Syntrophobacter fumaroxidans MPOB: one gene and its partner. The main gene of each other region encodes a partner of the protein of the gene in region 2 in a complex. Links are inferred from orthologs where the notes say so. Each region holds a gene or a part of one and is shown on either strand. Other genes may lie near its edges. The genes, in order: holB and dnaX.

Region 1 (5,340 bases), 3.2 Mb from region 2 along the record:
GAGGGGTGTCGAAAATATCGCTGAAATCCTTCTCGGGAAGCTCGAAAAGCTTCCGGCTGATGTCCGCCAGAGGGGTCTGAAACCCCGGCAGAGGATCCGTTTCGGCTATCCACATGTCGCCTCCCGTGACGGGCATGTTCTGTTCCTCGGCCGATTTTGCCAGATCCTTTTTCGCGTATACCTGGTCGAGCAGCTTCCTGGCCTTTTCGTAGGCGGCCTCCCGGGCCTTCTGACGCTTCACCGCCTGTTCGATGCCGCTTCTCGCCTCCTCAAACGATGTCGTCTTTTCGGGAATGATCTCTTCGACCTTGATGATGTGAAAGCCGTCCGGCGTTTCCACCAAATCGCTTATTTCCCCTTTCTTCATTGCGAAGGCCGCATCGGAGAACGGCTCAAGCATCTGCCCGCGGGTGAAGGCCCCCAAATCGCCCCCGTTTTTTGCAGTGGCCGTGTCCTGGGAATACTTCCTGGCGAGCTCCGCAAAATCCTTTCCTTTCCTGGCCTCTGCAAGCACCTTTTCAGCTTCGGAGCGGGCCTTGGCGATTTCCTCCTCGGCGGCATCCTCCTTAAGCCTGAACAGGATTTGCCTCGCCCGCACCTGTTGCTCATGCCGATATTCCGAAATATGGTCGTCGTAGTAACGGCGCATATCGTCCCCGGTGACGCCGGCCTGGTCCATGTAGGCCTCGGGTTTGTAGAGCACCAGCGAAAACCGGCGTTTCTCCGGTTCCATGTAACGTTCCCTGTGGTTCTGGAAGTACTCCTGCGCGCCCTGCTCATCGACGGTCACCTTGTCCTCGAAGGACTTCGGATCGAACAAGGCGTAGGCGATCTGCACCTGGCCGTAGTTCGTTCGATAGTCCGCCGTCACTTCCTCATCCGTGACCACGACCTGCCTCTTGATGAAGTTGAGCAGTCGCTCGTAGGCGATGCTTTCAGCGATGTCCTTCTCAAAACCTTCAGGTGTCAACCGCTCCTGACGGAGGACCCTTTCATAGGTGAGCTGATCGAACCGGCCGTCATTCAGGAAAACGGGGTATTCGAGGATCCTGCGCCGGACTTCCTCGGTGCTCGCCGAAAGCCCGAGCTCGCGGGCCGCCTTGGAAACCAGGTAGCGATTGATGAGCATGTCCAGCACCTGGCCCTTGAGGTTCATCTCCTCGACCAGTTTCTCAGACCAGGCCTTGCCCAGTTGAGTGCGGTACCTCGTGACCATCTTTTCGTACACGTTATAGTAATCGCGCTCGCTGATGAACTCGTCATCGATCTGCACGACCGCGGTGTCGCTTTTCGACTGGTAGGTGGCTCCCCCCCACCACACGAACACGATCGCCACGAGGATGAGAAGTGCCTTGATCATCCAGGACTTTGAGTGTTCTCTGAAAAGGTTGAGCATAAGTCGGCAACGCCTCCTTCTACGAGATGGGTTCGGTGTGACGGCGAATCAGGATAATATAGATCATGGCTCCGATGAAAGGGAAAGTGGACACGATCGCGAACCACACGGCCTTTTTCCGGGGGCTTGCAAAGCGGCGTTTGGGTATATCCAGAATCGCCCAGAAAGTGGGTACGAGCGGAAGACTCAAAATCGCGATCAATGCCACGATATTCAAAGGCATCAGACACTCCTCGACGCCGTGTCGGCGTTTCGTGAGAAGAACCGCAACCAACGGGCTGCGCTCGGACAAGCCGCGAAGGACAATCCACCGGTCCGCAGCGGCTCTCATGACAGCCCGAAGAGGAAACCCTGAAAGCGCCCTTTCGCCCTTCTGCGACACCGCCGTGAGCGCGAGGCTCGCTTCGAGGCACGAAAACGCTCATCGTCCTTCCCGAGTATACCGGAACCCGGGGTGGCATTCGCCATTGCGCATGTCGTCAGGGTCATGTTCAGAGTGTATTGCCTCACGGACTCCATTTGGAATCCGAGTGTTTCTATAAACTTTTGTGGATTCCCCTGCAAGGATTTCTTGGTCGGGAACCGCATCTCCCCGGTGAACCCGCTCCTCCTCGCCTTGCGCGATCGCGTGGAATCCGGCGTCGAATTGCGCTACGGGCACGTCCCGCGCCGGTCACGCCGGTCCGGTGTCCATTTTGCCATTGAGATCAACCTGATCGGAGAGTAGAAAAGGAAATTTGACATGTTTCGCGTATATAATATAGAAGTATTGTTTTGATTCGCGGGGCGGGCAAGCACCTCGTTCCCTCTTGAATTGAACCGATCACAAGGCAGGACGACGTGTCGAAGACCTTTATCGCCGACATTCAGCCCAACCAGGATATCGCGGCGGCTTTCGTCGTGAGCGAGAAGCAGCTGCGGACCACCCGCTCCGGAACGGCGTTCCTCACGCTTCGGCTTGTCGACAGGACGGGAGAGATCACCGGCCGTGTCTGGGACAACGCGGCGGAGCTTGCCGCCGTCATCCCTCTCAAGGGAGCGGTGTTCCTGCGCGGTCGCAGCGAGACGTATCGGGACGAAATGCAGTTGAACATCCAGGAAGCTCGTCCACTGAAACCGGAAGCCGTCGACCCGGCGGATTTCCTCCCGGTGTGCCCGACGGACCGGGATGTTCTGTTCGAGAAACTGAGCGGGCGCATATCGGAGGTTGAAGACCGGCCCTGCAAACAGCTGCTCAAAGCCATCTTCAAGGATCGGGTTCTGCTGTCCCGGTTCAAGTCGGCACCGGCGGCCAAATCGATGCACCATGCCTATCTCGGGGGGTTGCTCGAACATACGCTTTCCGTCGTGGAACTCGTTCTCCGCATCTGCCGGCTGTACCCGTTTCTCGACCGGGACCTGCTCGTGGCCGGCGCCATATTGCACGACATCGGGAAGACCGATGAGTACGTTTACGACCTCGCCATCGACTATTCCCACTCCGGCCGTTTGCTGGGCCACATGGTTCTCGGCGTCCAGATCGTGGATGAGAAACTTCGTCTTTTGAAGGACTTTCCCGAGGAAAAAGCCTGGCTGATCAAGCACATGATTCTCAGCCACCACGGCGAGGCGGAATTCGGTGCCGCGAAGCTCCCCATGACGAGGGAGGCCTTCGTCCTTCACCACGCCGACGATCTGGACGCGAAGATGAACAACCTGACCCGGATCCTGTCGGAGCCCAAAATGGGGAACGAGGTGTGGACCGCCTACCAACCGCTGTTCGAACGATTCTTCTACCGTGGCCTGCCCAAAGAGCAGGCGGAAACCCCGCCCCTCGAAGGGGAAGAGACTGAAGATGAACGAGGGGTTCAGCTGAATCTCTGGAACCCGGAAAAACCGAAGAAGTAAGCGGAGACTGGAAAACTCGGCACCCATTCTTCACCCGATCGCGAAAGAAGATCATGTCGTTCAAAGATATTCCCGGGCAGGAACGAACGAAGCGGCTGCTGAAGCGGATGGCGCGAGCCGGAACGCTTCCGCATGCGGTTCTGTTCAGCGGCATGGCGGGCGTGGGCAAGCTGCGGGTTGCCCGGGAGCTCGCCAAGCTGGTCAACTGTCTCGAACCCCGGGACGACGAGAGTTGCGATCGCTGCATTTCATGCCGAAAAATCGATGAAGGGCATCATCCGGACCTTTTTGTCATCCGGAGCGAGGGCACGTTCATCAAACTGGACCGGATCCGGGAATTGCGGGAGCGCGTTCGCTTCCGTCCCTTCGAAGGCAGATTTCGAGTCGTCATCATCGAGAATGCCCAACACCTCCATGACGAGTCCGGCAATGCCCTGCTCAAGGTGCTCGAGGAGCCGCCGCGCGCAAACCTTTTTCTCCTTACGGCCATTGAGCCCCAGATGCTCCTGCCGACAATCGTGTCGCGGTGCAGTCACTTGCGGCTGCAGCCGCTCGAAGACGAGGTGATCGCAGGGGAGCTGGCCGCTTCCCTGAAGATCCCCGAGGCGCAGGCACGGGAGCTGACCCGGCTGTCGGGAGGCAGTCTCGACAGGGCACAGTGGCTGGCACGGGAAGAACACCTGTCCCACTGGAAGGAGATTGTCGAGAATCTCCGGAAATCCGAGCGGAGCGGCACGGCCGACGTTCTCGCCATGGCGGGGCGATGGGCCCAACAGAAGGAAGACTTGGAGCAGGATCTGGAATGCGTTAAATTGTGGGTGCGGGATCTCCTGCTCTCCCGCGTGATCGACGGTTACAGGCAGGCTTTCGAGCCGGATGACCCGTGCGCCGTTTGCGGTGGGGAGGTTTCTCCCGACAGTCTGTTGACCCTTTACGACCGGGTCGAAGAGTCGATCGGTCGTTTGCGCGGGAACGCCAACAAGCAGCTCGTCATGGAAAGCATCTGCCTGAACATAAAGGATGTCTTATATGGAAAAGGTTGTTGGAATCCGCTTCCGTAAAGGAGGCAAGATATATCATTTCGACCCTTCGGAATATGCTTTGAAAAAGGGCGATTTCGTAATGGTTCACACTGAACAGGGCATCGGGCTGGGACAGGTCGCGGAAGGCCCGCATGGCAAAGATCCCAGGTTTCATCCCTCGGAGGTGAAGAAAATCGACCGCCCTGCAACGACAGAGGAAATCCGGACTCACCAGAACAATCTTGAAGTCGAACAGGACGCCAAGAACTACTGTCTGGATCGCATAAAGGCACACCAACTCGCCATGAGTCTCGTTGACGTCGAATACTTCTTCGACGGCAGCAAAATCATTTTCTATTTTACGGCGGACGGCCGGGTTGATTTCAGGGAGCTGCTTAAAGATCTCGTCAGGCGATTGAGGACCAGGGTGGAACTGCGGCAAATCGGCATCCGCAACCAAGCCAAGATGGTCGGTGGTCTTGGGAATTGCGGCCGCCCGTTGTGCTGCGCCACTTTCCTCAAGAATTTCCACGCGGTTTCCATCAAGATGGCGAAGGAGCAGAACCTCAGCCTGAATCCCACCAAGATTTCTGGTGCCTGCGGAAGATTGATGTGCTGCCTGCAATACGAATACGATACCTACAGGGAACTCAAAAAAGACATGCCGAAACTCGGCAAGAAGGTGGAAATCCCGGAAGGACGCGGGAAGGTGATCCGCCAGAATGTGATGGAGAGATCGGTCACCGTCCTGATGGAGGACGGGCGCGAGATCGAAAAGCAACTAGACCCCCCGCCGAAAGGCTGACCTTGGGGCATCCGCGGCAACCCGGAGCTCGCCGCACCTGCAGGCACAGGAGCTCTCCGTGCCCCGGGAAGGCCATGCCGATGCGGCATTTGCCGGTACGCCGCCGACGGCGACGGGAATCGATCAGCGCAACCGGGCCGGACACCGAAAGAAAGGCATCTTCATGAATCGTTTCTACATCACCACCCCCATCTACTATGTGAATGCCGAACCGCATATCGGACACGCTT
Region 2 (15,734 bases):
TGAAAAACTCCGTGCGGACTGTTACTCCCGGCCGGTCCCACCAGAGCCGTCCGAAAAGATCGGTGCCACCGGTGGTCTTTTTTATCCAGCATTCCGGCGTCAGATCCGGTGCGCGTTTCTGGAGGTCGAAACGATTCATGCCTTCTTCAGGGATTGCCATGTAGCGTTTCAGACTCTTTGGAGTGGGAGTCCTTCCAAAATGAAGATCGTATGGCGGCGGCTCTTCCCTTATCTCAGTCCCTTCAGGAGGGCTCAAATCGCTTATCGCCTCCCTCAAGGTCTTGTACGGTCCAGGATCGGCTATGTAAGGCACCTCTTTTTCAGCAAAGATACGGCGATTGTTCAAGTCCGTGGGGTAGTTTGTCCTTTTCGGTGGAAAGACTTTCTTGGGGTCGGTGAACAGGCAACCAATAATGAAAGCCCGCCAGCGAATCTGAGGGACTCCGTAGTCTGCCGCACACAATCTGGCCGACGCCGTACTAAAGCCCATTTCCCGGGCCACGGTCAGAATTTCCTGGTGTTCAGCCGATCCGATGAGTTGCGGTACATTCTCCATTACGAAAATGGAAGCCCCCGACCTCCTGACTACCTCCATAAAGGGTCGCCAGAGTTGCTTGCGGTCATCGCCATCGCGTAGCTTGTTCAACAGGCTGAATCCCTGGCATGGAGGGCCGCCGATGACCACCTCCGCTCTGGGGGGGGCAGCGGCAGGGTCGCGAAGAAGATCGACAATGTCGCCCGGGACACAATGAGTACCGAAGTTGGAGTTGTAGGTCTGCACGGCATACATATTAAAATCGTTTGCCCAGACAGGCTGAAAAAAATGTCCCATGCGGGAGGTGAAACCAAGCGTCATTCCCCCGGCTCCTGAGAACAAATCGATTAGCCGAGGTCGCCAAGTCGGGTCCAGCTCTCCCTGAATCCGCATTCGGAAGACTTCTTCATCCATGCTTGGAGCACTGATTAACAATTGTGGTTCTTTAGCTTGAAACGACATGGTCATTCTCCCCATTATCGCTTCCAGTGTAGGCGGAGGACGCTGGATAGTCAACGGACAAGGGCGCAGTTCCGACGAGTTTTGAGTCGAGGCCATTGAAACCGGAACGAGGGGTTGTCGCGCTTAAACCCTGCCGGCCGGCGAGAACCGCAGCCGTCGGTGCGCAGCCTACCCGGAAGAAGTGCCGACCCAAGCCAGGCCGGAAGATCGTTTCCGTTTGTCCGGACGGGTCTTTTCTTCCCGGCGCCAACCCAACAGCGTCCGGTCGCTCCGGCTGAAAGATCGGCTCCGTTTGTGCGGAAGAGGGCAGGCCGCAGCGCCGGCAGGAGGGACGGGCTCCACGGCCGTCGGTCCGCATCGGGGGTGTCTGAACACGCGATCCGGATGCCGGGTTGTCGGGCGTTGTCGGATTGTCTCGTGTTTCCACCGGGGTCTTCGCGGCTTCTTGCCCTTGTGGACACGTCGTCCGCGTTCTGTGGCGGGGAAAGCCCGAACCTGGGGTTTCTTTAGAGGAGGCGGGGAAGGAACGTCGGTGGGCGGGTTATTGGGGCCGGGAAAGCTAAGGTCGTATCCGGGAATATTTCTTGACGATTATAGCCATAACCGGCTATATTTATCTCCAGATATGACAGAAATTGAGAAATGCAATGACCAGGAGTGATCCCATGGTAGAGACGATCAAGTCCATCATCCTGGACTTCCAGGAATCCCGGATGGAAACCGGGGTGCCCCGTCGCCTGCATATCGAGACGGTTCACGGCAAAGCCGCCGTCTTTATCGGAGTGCGCCGGAGCGGCAAGTCGACCTACCTGTTTCAGGTTATCCAGCGGCTGTTGGACCGTGGGGTCCCCCGGCAGAACATCCTGTACCTGAACTTTTTCGACGACCGCCTCCACAACCTCCGACAGCACAACTTCGGCCTGATCGCCGAGGCCTATTACTCCATCTACCCGGAGAAAAAAAACGCCGAGACGGTCTACTGCTTTTTCGACGAGATTCAGGCCGCCCCCGGCTGGGAGCCCTTCGTCGACCGCCTGATGCGCACGGAAAAATGCGAGGTGTATCTGAGCGTTTCGTCGGCCAGGAAGCTGTCGAAAGAAATAGCGACGCAGATGCGCGGACGGGCGCTTTCATGGGAGATATTCCCGTTCTCGTTCAGGGAATTTCTGGACTATAAGGGAATCGAGAGCGAGGGCGCTCTGTCCACAAAGAAACGGCTCCTGGTTCAGAAGTCCTTCACGGAATACTGGGAGACCGGGGGGTTTCCCGAGGTCGCCGGTCTTGGCCGGAACCTGCGGATCAAGACCCACCAGGAGTACTTTCACACCATCCTGTTTCGGGATTTGGTCGAGCGCCACGATATTTCACACCCGAAGGCTGTGACCGATCTGGCGCACTGGCTGGCGGACAATACGGCCTCGCTTTACTCCATCAACAGCCTCACGGGCTATCTCAAGTCGCTGGGCCACAAGGCTCCGAAGTCCGCTGTGTCGGACTACCTGGAATGGTTCGAGGACGCCTATTTCCTGTTCACCGCGCGCATATTCGACCCGTCTCTCGCCCGCAGCAACACCAATCCGAAAAAGGTTTACTGCATCGATCACGCACTGGTCACTTCGGTGTCATCCGGAATTCTGGTCAACTCCGGTCATCTCCTGGAGAACCTCGTCTTCACGGCGCTCCGGCGACTCCACCCGGAAATCCGCTACTACAGGACCAAGACCGGCCGGGAGGTCGACTTCATCGTCTCGATGCGCGGCGGAACGCGGCTGCTGGTCCAGGTGTGCGAATCTTTGGCGGAGCCAAGAACGCGGAAACGGGAAACCGCGGCCTTGAGTGAGGCGATGGCCGAACTGGGCCTGAAAGCCGGAACCATCGTGACCCGAAACGAGGACGAGCGGATCGAGACCGGTGGCGGAAACATCGAAGTGGTCCCGGCATGGCGGTTCCTCCTTGAACTGCCGGAATCCACGGAATAGCCGAGGGAGATTCCTGACTTCATCGCTCCCGGCCGGTGAGTACGGCGGAAACGACGAGACCCCGCGGGGATCACCCCACGGGGTCTTGCGCTAAATAACAGCCGCTGAAATCAGCGGGTGGATTTTTGGCTCCCCGGGACGGACTCGAACCGCCAACCTAGTGGTTAACAGCCACCCGCTCTGCCGATTGAGCTACCGGGGATCAAAAAGGGAAACGAGGAGCATCTTGTAACAGAGTACTCCTCGCTTGTCAACACCAACTCCGAATTTAACCGGCCCCGGATGCGCTATTCACGCCCGATACCGGTGTTCGGGCTATTCCTTTTCTTTCTTTTCCTTGACTTCCACGACACACTTGGCCACCAGTCTGTCGTATTCGGCGTCGGTCCGGGCCTGAATCTGCTGAACGTCGGCCTCGGTCAGGTGGCGGAAACGGCGCTGCGGCTTGAAGTATTCGGCCACCGGCTTCGGCTTCGCCACTTTGCGCGACAGGTAGTACACGCCGTCGATCACTTCGTACAAGGGGAAGACCTTGGACTGGACCGCCAGCCTGGCCATTTCCACGCTCTCCTCGATCCCGCAACGCCATCCGGTGGGGCAGGGCGAATAGATGTGGATGTAGGCCGGTCCGGGAACCAGGGATGCCTTCTTGACCTTGTTCATGAGATCCACCGGGAACGCGGGACACGCCGTGGCGACGTAAGGCGTTCCGTGAGCCACCGCGATTTCCGGAAGGTTCTTCTTCTGGGTGGACTGTCCCTTGCTCTTCTTCCCCGGAGGCGACGTGGTGGTCTGCGCGCCGAAGGGAGTCGAGGAGGATCTTTGAACACCCGTGTTCATGTAGGCTTCGTTGTCAAAGCACATGTAGATGAAGTTGTGGCCGCGCTCGAGGGCGCCGCTCAACGCCTGCATACCGATGTCCGCCGTGGCGCCGTCGCCGCCGTACGCTACGAATACGGTGTCGGGCGACTTGATGATGTTCTTACGGTTCATCGCCTTGTACGCGGACTCCACACCGCTGACCACCGCCGCCGCATTCTCGAAGGCGACGTGAATCCAGGGCACCCTCCACGCGGTCTGCGGGAAGGGCGAGGTGATGATTTCCATGCACCCCGTGGCGCTGCAAACGACAACGTTAGTGCCCAGTGCCTTCATAGCCTGCCGCAAAGCCAGTACTTCCCCACAGCCCTGGCATGCTCTGTGACCGGGCGACACAGGTTCTACCTCCGGCATGTTCTTGAGGTTGAACCCCTTGAAATTTTTGAGAGCTTCAGCTGCGATTCCCATTTATTCCCTCACATTGATGAATTCGTAGGCTAAGGGCACGCCACCGTCTTTGGACGCGGCAACCTTGTCGACCATTTCCATGAAGTTCTGATCCGTCGTGTCTCTGCCGCCGAGGCCGGCCAGGAAATTGCCGATCTTCGGATAGTGCTTGCGGTCGTAGAGAATGGACTTGATTTCCAGGCACACCGGGCCGGAGACGTAGCCACCCGTAAAAGAGGTGACCCTGTCCAGAATGACCAGGTTCTTGGCGCCCTTGATGGCCGCAAACAATTCATCGGCGGGGAACGGCCGGAACACCCGGATGCGGGCCACGCCGACCTTCTTCCCCTTGTCCCTCATCATGTCGACGGCGGTCATCGCGGTCTGGGAAAGGCTGCCCATGGTGATGATGATGGTCTCGGCATCTTCGGTCTTGTAGGTTTCAACCAGGTTGTATTTCCGACCGAACTGCTTGCCGAATTCGTTGAAGATCTTCACGATCTGGGCCTTGGAGCTCTTCAGCGCCTCGTCCTGGGCCTTCCGCGCCTCGGTGTACACGTCGGGCATGCCGACCGGACCCATGGTGATCGGGTTGGCGGGATCCAGCCGCAGCTGAGGCTTGTACGCAGGCAGGAACTTTTTCACGTCCTTCTTGTCGGGCATCACGATCGGCTCGATCATGTGACTCAGGGTGAACCCGTCCAGGTTAACCTGCACCGGCAGCAGGATATTGGGATCCTCGGCGATGCGGAAAGCGGCGATCGTAAGGTCCACCGTTTCCTGGCCGTTCTCCCCGATGACCTGGATCCAGCCCGAATCCCTGGCGTACATCAAGTCGCCGTGGTCGTTCCAGATGTTGATCGGAGCGCTGATGGCGCGGTTGGCGACCGCCATGACGATGGGAAGACGAAGGGCGGAGGCGATGTAGCAAAGCTCCGACATCAGGGCATAACCCTGCGAGCAGGTGGACGTGAAGGTGCGCGCTCCGGCCGCGGACGAACCGATGCAGGCGCTCATGGCGCTGTGCTCGGATTCCACGGGAACGAACTCGGCATCCAGATGACCTTCGGCAACCAGCTCCGACAGGTGTTCGACAATGTGGGTCTGCGGCGTGATCGGGTATGCGGCGACGACGTCGACATCACACAGTCCTACCGCATCCGCAGCTGCAATTGAAACTTCTACACCAATCTTCTTGGACATGTTAGTCGACCTCCTGATGCATGGTGATCGCATCTACAGGACACTCTTTGGCGCAAATGCCACACCCCTTGCAGTAGTAATAATTCTGCACGTAGTAGCCTTCCGCGTCCTTGCTGTAAACCATATCCGGGCAGAAAATGTAGCACTGGCCGCATTTCGTGCACTTTTTCCGGTCGGTTTCGGGCCTCATGGATCGCCAATCGCCGGTCTTCAGATCCGCGGCGCACCCGGGCTTGGTGATGGCCATCCCCAGATTCAGACTTTTCCAGCTCACAATACCGGTTTCTTTAGCCACGGCTTAACCCTCCACCTTGGTTTCTTCGAAGGCGCGGTTGCACGACGCAATGTTCTTTGCGGCGATACCGCCAAAACGATGTTCGATGGGACCAGCCAACGCCTTCAGGGGGAGCAGATCGGGAACCGCCTTGATGAGCGCCCCCAGCATCGTTGTGTTGGTGATGGTCACACGCATGGTGTCCATGGCGATCTTGCTGGCGTCGACCGTAGCCAGCTTCGCCTTGATGCCGGTCTCCTTGCGGACATCCGCCGCGCTCTTCGCCGTGTTGACGATGACGATTCCCCCCTTCTTGAGCCCCGCCTCCACGTTGACCAGCTTCAGCAGGGTGGGATCCAGCACCACCACGTAATTCGGCTCGTAGACTTTTTCGCGGGTTACGATCGGCTTGTCGCTCACCCGCACAAAAGCCATCACGGGGGCGCCGCGCCGTTCCGGACCAAAGCTCGGGAAAGCCTGCGCGTATTTCCCCTCTTCGATAGCAGCCAGGGCCGCCAGTTCAGCAGAGGTCACGGCCCCTTGGCCTCCGCGTCCATGAATACGAATCTCAATCATGTTCTCTCTCCACAGTAACGTTGCAAGTCAAAGCGCTCACCTCAGGTAGCCCTCACACAACACCGAGCAATCTACGGCGAACCAACACATACCTTTATAAGGTATGTTTCTTACCAGCTTTGTGAAAAAAAAGTCAAGGCATTTTTCGACTCTTTTCGCCAAATTTCACTTCTTGAATTGCAAATCTATGCATTTCGATGGGCATGCGGGAAGGGGTCAAACCTTGGATAACACTGGGCAAACAGACCGGCGGCACCACTCGTCGCAAGGGAATACGGTCCCCATTCTTCTCCGTCCGGCTTTTCCGGGCACAAATGAACAACCGGATTCACAATCGGACACCGCGGAAGATTCACTTAGTGAAAAGATGAACATAGCCTCAGAACGCCTGCCGCCCCTTCAGAGCCCGTTCCAGGGTGAACCGGTCGGTGTACTTGAGGTCGCCCCCCATGGGAATGCCGTAGGCAATCCGGGATACCCGCACGTTGCGATCCTTCAGGAGTTTCAGCAGGTAATGCGCGGTCGCTTCCCCTTCACTGCTAGGGTTCGTGGCGATGATCACTTCCCGCGCACCCTCCCGATCGATGCGCTCGAGCAGCTCCCGGATACGCAGGTCGTCGGGCCCCACCGCGTCCAGCGGCGCAAGCACGCCCTGCAGGACATGGTAGCGTCCCCGGTATGCCCCGGACTGTTCGATCGCCAGCAGGTCCGCGGTGGTTTCCACCACGCAGATCTCCCCGGTGTCCCGGGCAGGATCCGCACAAATGGAACACTCCTCGGCATCCGTGAAGTGAAAACACCGGGAACACGTCCGGATCCGACTTCTCAGCTCCCGGATCGCGTCCGCCAGGCTTTCGGCATCGGTCCTCGACATTTTGAGCAGATGCATGGCGATCCGGGTGGCGCTCTTTTCTCCCAATCCCGGCAGCTTGCTCAGCCTCCTGATGAGGTCGTTCATAATGGGGGGGTAGCCGCTCGAAACCATATGGACTCCGGGGTCAAACCTACACTTTTCACAAACGGCCATGAGCCGGGAACTCGCAACGAAACACATCAATCGTCCGGGCCGAGGGGATTTTCATGCAAAGACCAGCGACGGGCAAACCGCGCCAAAGCCGGAACCCCGCGAATAATCGGGCGCCCCGCCGAGAAGGATCATGAGCGTCATCATCGTCTATTCCGCGAAGGCCGGGACCCCGGCCCCCCCCCGACTCACGGTCTTCTCCGTTCCCCGCCGCGACGCCCGCTTTCTTCGCAACGGACTGAAATCCGGCATATTCCCGGCTGGTTGGAAGGATAGCCGCCGAGTGAAACCGAGTCGGAACATCATTGCGCATTCCAACGACACGCCGGCAGCCCGGCACACCGAATCAGAACAACCCGGGAATCTTCAGGCCCGGGATGTTCAAGCCGCCCGCGATCTTGCCCATTTCCTGAGCGGCCATTTCCTGGGACTTGCGCAATCCGTCGTTCACCGCGGCGACAATCAGGTCCTGCAACATTTCTATATCTTCCGGGTCGACCACCTGGCGATCGACCTTCACGCTCAGCACTTCCTGCCGGCCGTTCACGACCACAGCGACCATGCCCCCTCCGGCCGAAGCCTCCACGGTCTTGAGAGCCAGCTCTTCCTGCATCCTGGCCATCTTGTCCTGCAAGGCCTTGACCTGCTGCATGGGGTTGAATCCTCTGCTCATGACCATCCTTCCTCTCGTTGAATGAAATCGACGAAATTCCCGCGAGGAAATTCCCTTGTCGTCAGTGGAAAAACGCAGGCCTCATCCCCGCCCGGGGGAGAACCCACAAAGCCATCCGGCCCGCAAATCACCGCGGCATCATTCCCCGGCCTTCGACCGGCTTGAGCGCGGCTCGCCACGCTCCGTTTTCGGACGCCGGATGTCCACCAGTTCTCCCCCGAGGATTTCCAGCGCCTGCAGGACCACCGGGTGTTCCATGACCAGCCGTTTGGACAAGGCCTTTTTCTTCTTTTCCCTTTGAGTGTCCCCGCGGCCGGTCCCTTCCGGCTTTTTCCGGATCGTCCACGCACAACGTCTTCGAAAGAACGCCTCGGCGGCGTCCCCGATCCTGGCGACGGTTTGAGGCTCCCGGAGCTGTTCCTCGAAGACCTCGACGACTTCCAGCTCCACCGAGTCCGCGGCGGCCGATCCGATCCGGCTGCGCGCCAGTTTCGCCGCCAGGATCGGTTCCTTGAGCTCAAGCCACTTGAGAAATGCCGGCCACCGGCCGCTCAAGTCCTCCAACGGCACGGCCTCCCCTTCGATCCGCGGCAGGTCGGGGATGGTTTCGCCTCCGGTCGCCGGTTCGGGCACGATCGGATCGGGTGCATCACGCCCGGTGCCGGCGCTCGAGTGCGAAGCCCCGGTCCCGGGCGGGGGGGGCTCTCTCATCGGAGGCGGCGCGGCCCGGGCCGCCTCCCGCGCGGGAGGCCGCGTGTCGCGGACCGCCGCCGAGCTCCCGCCCCCTCCGGTGGTTGCACCCTTCAAGCCCTGTTCCAGCGCGGAAATCTTGTCGAGCACCCCCTGCAGTGACTCGAGGCGCGGCAGCCTGGCCAGGCGCAGCAACAGCATCTCGAGCGCTATCCGGGGGATGGTGGATCGGCGGATCTCCTCTTCGCTTTTCAGCACGGTCTGGAAATAGAGATACAAAGATTCGGGCGTCGTCTTGCCGGCCGCCTCGGCCAGCAGTTGCTTCTCATCCGAGGGCAGGTCCAGCCGCCGCGAGTCGCCCTCCCCGAAGGCAACCACGAGCAGATTGCGAAAGTAATCGCACAGCTGCCGGCAGAACCTCCTGATGTCCATGCCGCGCCGGTAGATGTCCTCCACCACGTCGAGACAGGTCCGCACGTCCCCCTCGAGCACCGCCGTCCCGGTCCTGTGGATGCTCCGCCGGTCGATGACCCCCAGGACGTCCAGGACCTCCTCGTCGCTCAAGCCGTCCCTGCTGAAGGACAGCATCTGTTCGAGCAGGCTCTGGGCGTCCCGCATGCTGCCGTCTGCCTCCCGGGCGATGGCGTACAATACGCCTTCGGACAGCGCGACGTCCTCCTGCGCGGCGATGTGCCTCAGGTGATCCACCAGCATGTGAGAGGGAATGCGACGGAAGTCGAACCGCTGACAGCGGCTCAGGATGGTCGCGGGAATCTTGTGCGGTTCGGTGGTGGCGAAGATGAAGACCACGTGCTCGGGAGGCTCCTCGAGCGTCTTCAGAAGCGCATTGAAGGCCTCCGTGGTGAGCATGTGCACTTCGTCGATGATGTACACCTTGTAGCGACTCTTCGCGGGCCGGTAGCGCACGGTTTCCCGAAGCTCCCGGACGCTGTCGATGCCGCGGTTGGACGCGCCGTCGATCTCGAGCACGTCGACCGCGTTTCCCTGGCGGATTTCGGTGCAGTTGGAACAGACGTTGCACGGCGTGGGCGTGACCCCCGTTTCGCAATTGAGCGCCTTGGCCAGAATGCGGGCGATGGAGGTCTTGCCGACGCCGCGAGCCCCGGTGAACAGGTATGAATGGGCGATGCGGCTGGAGCGGATCGCGTTCTGCAAAGTCCGGGTGACATGAGGCTGGCCGACCACTTCCTCAAAAGTCTGCGGTCGCCATTTTCGTGCAATCACGAGGTAGGACATGGGGTCTTGGCGGTCCCGCGCCACACAATCGGACGCAAAAGGGGTGCACTCTCAGGGACCCGGCTCCGGGTCTCCCGGGCAATCCCCCGCCCGGGAGCGGCAATTCCGGAATATGGTGGCGGAGAGAGAGGGATTCGAACCCTCGGTACACCTTTTGGGCGTACACACGATTTCCAGTCGTGCTCCTTCAGCCTCTCGGACATCTCTCCCGAATAATCTCTTCATTCTTCATGATGACCCCCCGGGAACCGGGAGCCATTCACTTTGGCCCCTCTTTGCGCGCGGGGGGGGCTCATCGCCGCCGCCCGGGCGGCGGTTCGACAATGGCGGAGAGGGTGGGATTCGAACCCACGTGCCCTGCTCTTCACAGGACAAGTCGATTTCGAGTCGACCCCGTTACGGCCACTTCGGTACCTCTCCATTCGTTCAGGGCTTTCCTTCCAGGCGTCGGTCGAGGAAGAATTTTTTCAATAATTCCGAACACTCGGCCATCCGAATACCGCCTATCACTTCGACATAATGATTGAAAGCGTCCACCTTTGTCAAGTCCACAACGCTCCCGGCCGCACCGGACTTCGGATCCGGGGCGCCGAACACCAAAGTCCGCACCCTTGCCTGCAGCAGCGCCCCGACGCACATGGCACAAGGCTCCAGGGTCACGTACAGCACGCTCCCCGGCAAACGGTAGTTGCCCGCCGCGGCGGCCGCTTCTCGCAGCACCAGGATTTCGGCGTGCGCCGTGGGATCGCACAGCGCGATGGGCCTGTTGTGCCCCCGCGCGAGGACTTCCCCGCCGGGGCCGGCCAGAACCGCACCCACCGGCACTTCCGACTCTTCCCGGCCGGCGAGCGCCTCTTCCAGGGCAATCCCCATGAAATAGTCGTGGTCCGTCAACGGAGCCATAGGTTTTTCCTTAAAAGGGGACTTGCAAATAGCATATTTCTGTTATAGTGGAAAGGATTAATTATTTCTTGACAAGTGGGTGCCGATCGATTGTTTCAGTGGGGAGGGTTCAAGCTTCAGGCGTAGTCCGGGGATGCGCCGGATGGACCGCAACACGCGCGGGCCGGGGCATGTATTGACGCGAGGCACGCACTCGGGAAGGTTGCGGAGCGCGATGCAGCGCAGCCTCCCTCGGGGGCTTCCAATCTGATTTCGGTGCAGGAGAGAGGCACGGACCGTCCGAGAGGCGGTTTTTTCGAAACGGACCGGGCAGGGCCCAACGCGTTGCGCCAATGTCCGTTTCCGCCCGCTCTGCAAAAAATGTGAAGCCGCAAGGTGTTTTGGTCGATGATCGAATTGGAGGTTGACGCCGGGAGGTGTCATGGGAAGCAGTGAGCGGAAGGAGGAAGGGTGTTTCGTACCGGTGGCCGGGCTGAAACTGGTCTTCGAACCGGCAAAGCGTTCGCTTGCGGCGCCGGGAAAGCATCCTTGCCCGGATTGCCACTTTTGCCAGCAGTGCGGTGACGACCGTTGCCACATCTGCCGGGGGAAAGAGGGCGCAACATCGATACGCCGGGCTTCGGCATCGAATCCTTCCTCTCGGAACCGGCTCCACGAAAAGGTCGACGCGCAAGCGTGCACGGTGGAACCCTTAAACATAGCGGACAGTGAACAGTCATGAGTACTCCATCCATTCAGAGACCTCGCGTTCTATCGGTTCTTCTTGTGCTCCTGTTTTTGTGCTGCGGGTCCCAGTGTTATGCGGTTCCAAGTGAAGCGGTGAGCCGGCAGGAACACGGCGCCGCCCCACCAGGAGGTTCCGCTGCGGAGGGGGCGCTTTCGCCTCGGTGGCGGTCCGCGATATGGGAGACCATACCGCCGGAATGGCTGGGCTCGCCCACTCCGAACACCATCCTGCAAGCCTACCAGGAGAATGGGTGGACGCCTTTCTTTATAACCTCCACGTTCGAGCTCGCCCAGGGCGCGCATGCGCTTCTCCGGCGGGCGGGGGAGGCGGAGAAGGAGGCCCTGGACCCTAAGCCGCTCCGCATCGAGGAAGTCCGGCAGCACGTGAAGCACCTCGAGCAGGCGCGCGATTCCGCCAGCGCGCTGCTCCCCAACCTGTCCGACTCGATCGCCGATCTGTCCGTCCCGTCCGGCGACCAGCCCGCGGCGCCCGGCAGCCCCGGGATCCAGCCGGTCAATCCCGCGGTGGTGAAGGCGAGAGAAGAGAGGTATAGGAATCTCTTCCGCGTTGCCGTCGAAGCGGATGTCAAACTGGCGGAACTGCTGGTGCGCTTCTCCGGCCAGATGGACCCGTTCTCCGGAGAAGATCAGGTCAAGGCGCTCTCGGGCCGGATTCCGATGAGCGATTACCTGAAGCGCCTGGAACCCAGGTCGCCTCATTACCGCCCGCTGCTGAACGCTCTCGCAAGGTACCGTGACCTGGCCGCCAACACCACGCAGCAGCAGGTCCGGGCCCCCTCGACAATGAGACCCGGCGAGTCCGGCAACGCGGTGCGCGATCTGCAGAAGAGGCTGCGGCAAGAGGATTTCTACCGGGGTGAGATCACGGGGACCTTCGACGCCGCCACTCAGCAGGCGGTGAAGCGTTTCCAGGCAGCGCACCAGATCGAGCCCGACGGAGCGGTGGGGCAGCGGACCCGCGAATGGCTCAACATGCCTTTCAAACAAAAGGCCGAGATGATCGCTCACGGGATCAATCTCCTCCGCCAGAGCCAGACCCGTCGGAGCGACAGGTACGTGCGCATCAATATTCCCCAGTTCGCCCTGGAATATTACAAAGACGGGCAATCACTGTCGAGCCACCGCGTGATCGTGGGCAAGGCGTCGGGCAAGAAGGTCAAGGTGCTGGGCAAATGGATGAGGGAAAACCAGACTCCGACGCTCACGAGCAACATCGAGCAGGTGATCATCAATCCGCGCTGGTACGTTTCGGACCGTATTCGCCTGGAGCTGGACGCCCAGGCAGGTTCCGACCCGCAGTATTTCGCCAGGCACGGCTACGTTCAAATGGCGTCCCTGTACCCGTGGGGACAACCGCGGCTGTTCCAGAAACCGGGTCCCAAGAACCCGCTGGGACAGATCAAGTTCGAATTCCCCAACCCGTACGCCGTCTACCTGCACGACACCAACCAGAAGTCCCTGTTCCAGAGGACGCGCAGAGACTTTTCGCACGGGTGCATCCGGGTGGAAAAGGCCAAACATCTGGCCCATTTGCTCTTGAAGGACGACCAGAATCCCCTGGCCGACAAGACGGAGCCCTACCTGTCCTCGGACCGCCAGCTTTTCATCAAGCTTGCCACGCCCGTTCCGATCATTATCGAATACCTTCCCGTTTCATGCAACGAAGACGGTCAGGTGATTTTCTTCGGGGATCCTTACGGATGGCTCGCCGAAAACGCCAACGCCAAGGGCTGACCGGTGACACGCTCCCGCAAGGCCGCCCGGAGCGCGCTCTCGGCGGCCATCCATTTTAGTCCATACTATCAATATCATAGCAAAGCTTCATGCTGGGGCTTCAACCCGTCACCACTCGCTATTTGTCGCCAAGTGTTTCGCATTGAATGATTTGTTTTCCTTTGCATCCCTCATTCATGATTGTCACAAAACCTGAGTATTCCTCACATGTCGTGCTTGCGTGAGGAGGATTCAAGAGATTTCTTGACAATGCCGATGGAGTTTTGGAATCGGGTTTCGTCGAATTGATAGGGTTCCATCAATGCCGTTCATCGACCATTCTACCGCCCACGCGGTGCGTTTATTTTTTTGGTGTGTTCATTCAAGTAGTTAGACCCCGAATCAACGGCAGACTGGCTCGGGGAGCGAAAAAAACGTTTGACAGAGCGCCTCTTTCTGGGCTAGGGAGAACCATCTCATCTCTGAGACCTGACGTGACGGCTCAGTCGTTGGTATCGATCGAATGAGATGAAACGAGGAGGGGAACAATGCGGCGATTTAATGCTGGCCCGTGGTTGAATATTTTTCTGTTTTTTCTGCTCGCTCTCCTGCTTTCCAGTGCGGGTTTTGTTCAGCAAACCGAGGCGGTTACGGCTTCCTACGGCCAACCCTACAACGGCCGCCTGGTCAACGGCATTCCATTTCCGACTCAGTTTCCCGGCTACCAACTGCGGGAAGAGGAGCGTACCTACACCACCCCTGAAATCGTCGGCGCAATGCTGGATGCCGTCGAAGGCGTGAGAACGCGGTTTCCGGAGACGTGCGACCTTTACATCGGCGATTTTTCGTACAAGTACGGTGGCGGGTCGATGAATCACCGTTCCCATCAGAACGGCCGGGACGTCGATGTCGGAATGTATGCCAAGGGCAACCGGAAGCTGGACCAGTTCGTGTCGATGAACGAGGAGAACCTGGACGTCCCCAAGACGTGGTGTCTCGTTGAAGGCATCATTCGATCGCAGCGGGTGCAGTATATCTTTCTGGATCGCAGGGTCCAGAGGCTTCTGTATGATTATGCGGTCAGCCAGGGAGCCGACGCCGCCTACCTCGACCACGTGTTCGGAAACGTCCGAGGATCGCTCATTCAGCACGTTGGAAACCACCACGATCATATTCACGTTCGCTTTTTCACTCCCTGGTCCACGCTGGCCGCTCACGTGGGAGAGGAAGAGACCCAGAAGCGGACTGTCATCGAGATGGCGCAGCAGTCCTACCTGCCCAAGCAGGTCAATTATTACGTGAAGGGTAACGAGCGGAGCCTGGACGCCCTGGCGCGAAGCTTCGGCGTGACTTCCCGGGACCTGTGTCGCTGGAACCGCATCTCCGGCAGCAGCGCGCTGACTCCAGGGAGCTGTCTGGTATTCTACAAGCGCAGCTTCGAAGTGGATTCCGTGCATCTGGCCCAATCGCTCCAGCCCGGGTTCGTGGCGGAGACTCCGCCCATTCAGTACGCCTCCCTGCGCCGCAGCGCGGACGTGCTATCGGACGTGTCCACTCCCGAAAGGGAAGAAATATCCTCTGCTCCCTCCCGGTCGAGCCTGACCCGCACAAGAAGACATGAAGCCCCCTCCACCCCGTCCTACACGCTCTACAGGGTTCAGAAGGGGGATACCATCGATAAAATCGCCCGGAAGAACAAGATCGACGTGAGGACGCTGTGCCGGATGAACGGCATGAAGAAGCCGGGGGCCTTGAAACCCGGCCACACGATCAAGCTGGCCATGGCAAAGTCGTCCTCGGCGCAGGATGCTGTTGTATCGGACGCCTCTCCCGGCGCTCCGAGTTCCCGGTCATCCAGGAATATTTCCCTTTCATCCGACAACGCAACCTGTTCGACCGCCGCCACTTATACCGTGGGCAAGGGTGAGACCCTCCAGAAGATCTCCCGCAAGACCGGCATCGGCATCGATGCGCTTTGCCAGATGAACGGCCTCAAGAAGGGGACGGCTCTAAAGCCGGGGCAAAAGATCAAGCTCGCTCAGACGACCGCCAAGACCTGCCCGACCCGCTTTTCTCCTGCCTCGTCGTCCAAATCCCAGAGCACCGGCAAGAACCATGCGGCCGCCGGGGAGCAGTCCCGGGGCAAGACCGGCGCAAGCTCCAAGGACGTCAAGGCGACCTCCAAGTCAACCAAGGCTTCCAAGGAAACCAAGTCCGTGAAGGGAAGCTCGAAAGAGAAGGCTTCCGCAAAGTCCGCTTCCGCGGCCGCCACGAAGAACGGAAAGGCTCAGGTCAAGGCCGCCGCCCCCGCGGGCATCAAGAATGCCAAGGATGCCAAGGCAAAGGCTTCCTCTTCGCAGAGCAAAGACACCAAGATTCAGACCAAGGCCGGGCTGAGCGGCAAGGATTCCAAGGCTGAGCCGAAGAAGCAG

The links.
Region 1: dnaX (region 2) and holB share a complex: the UniProt entries of both Bacillus subtilis proteins name them as parts of the DNA clamp loading complex. The link is inferred for Syntrophobacter fumaroxidans MPOB from one-to-one orthologs.

What each region holds. Positions count from the first base shown.
Region 1 is NC_008554.1:188,957-194,296, reverse strand. The notes cover bases 2,406-5,340. They hold holB (DNA polymerase III subunit delta'), read left to right. Parts: upstream 2,406-3,336; coding sequence 3,337-4,344; downstream 4,345-5,340. Other genes in these bases: metG (methionine--tRNA ligase), read left to right, coding at 5,274-5,340; SFUM_RS00805 (PSP1 domain-containing protein), read left to right, coding at 4,313-5,110; SFUM_RS00815 (3'-5' exoribonuclease YhaM family protein), read left to right, coding at 2,406-3,283. Also shown: SFUM_RS00830 (peptidylprolyl isomerase), read right to left, coding at 1-1,396; SFUM_RS00825 (PLDc N-terminal domain-containing protein), read right to left, coding at 1,416-1,619; more of SFUM_RS00815, read left to right, coding at 2,237-2,405. UniProt on the Bacillus subtilis protein: DNA polymerase III is a complex, multichain enzyme responsible for most of the replicative synthesis in bacteria.
Region 2 is NC_008554.1:3,432,719-3,448,452, reverse strand. What follows is about bases 7,536-10,493. They hold dnaX (DNA polymerase III subunit gamma/tau), read right to left. Parts: upstream 9,940-10,493; coding sequence 8,131-9,939; downstream 7,536-8,130. Other genes in these bases: tadA (tRNA adenosine(34) deaminase TadA), read right to left, coding at 10,366-10,493; SFUM_RS14475 (YbaB/EbfC family nucleoid-associated protein), read right to left, coding at 7,666-7,998. Outside these bases: SFUM_RS14515 (DNA cytosine methyltransferase), read right to left, coding at 1-949; SFUM_RS14510 (ATP-binding protein), read left to right, coding at 1,663-2,976; pyruvate synthase subunit PorB, read right to left, coding at 3,292-4,263; porA (2-ketoisovalerate ferredoxin oxidoreductase subunit alpha), read right to left, coding at 4,264-5,445; SFUM_RS14490 (4Fe-4S binding protein), read right to left, coding at 5,447-5,740; SFUM_RS14485 (2-oxoacid:acceptor oxidoreductase family protein), read right to left, coding at 5,744-6,295; recombination mediator RecR, read right to left, coding at 6,675-7,280; more of tadA, read right to left, coding at 10,494-10,842; SFUM_RS14445 (L,D-transpeptidase family protein), read left to right, coding at 11,560-13,323; SFUM_RS21910 (penicillin-insensitive murein endopeptidase), read left to right, coding at 13,851-15,734. UniProt on the Bacillus subtilis protein: Part of the beta sliding clamp loading complex, which hydrolyzes ATP to load the beta clamp onto primed DNA to form the DNA replication pre-initiation complex.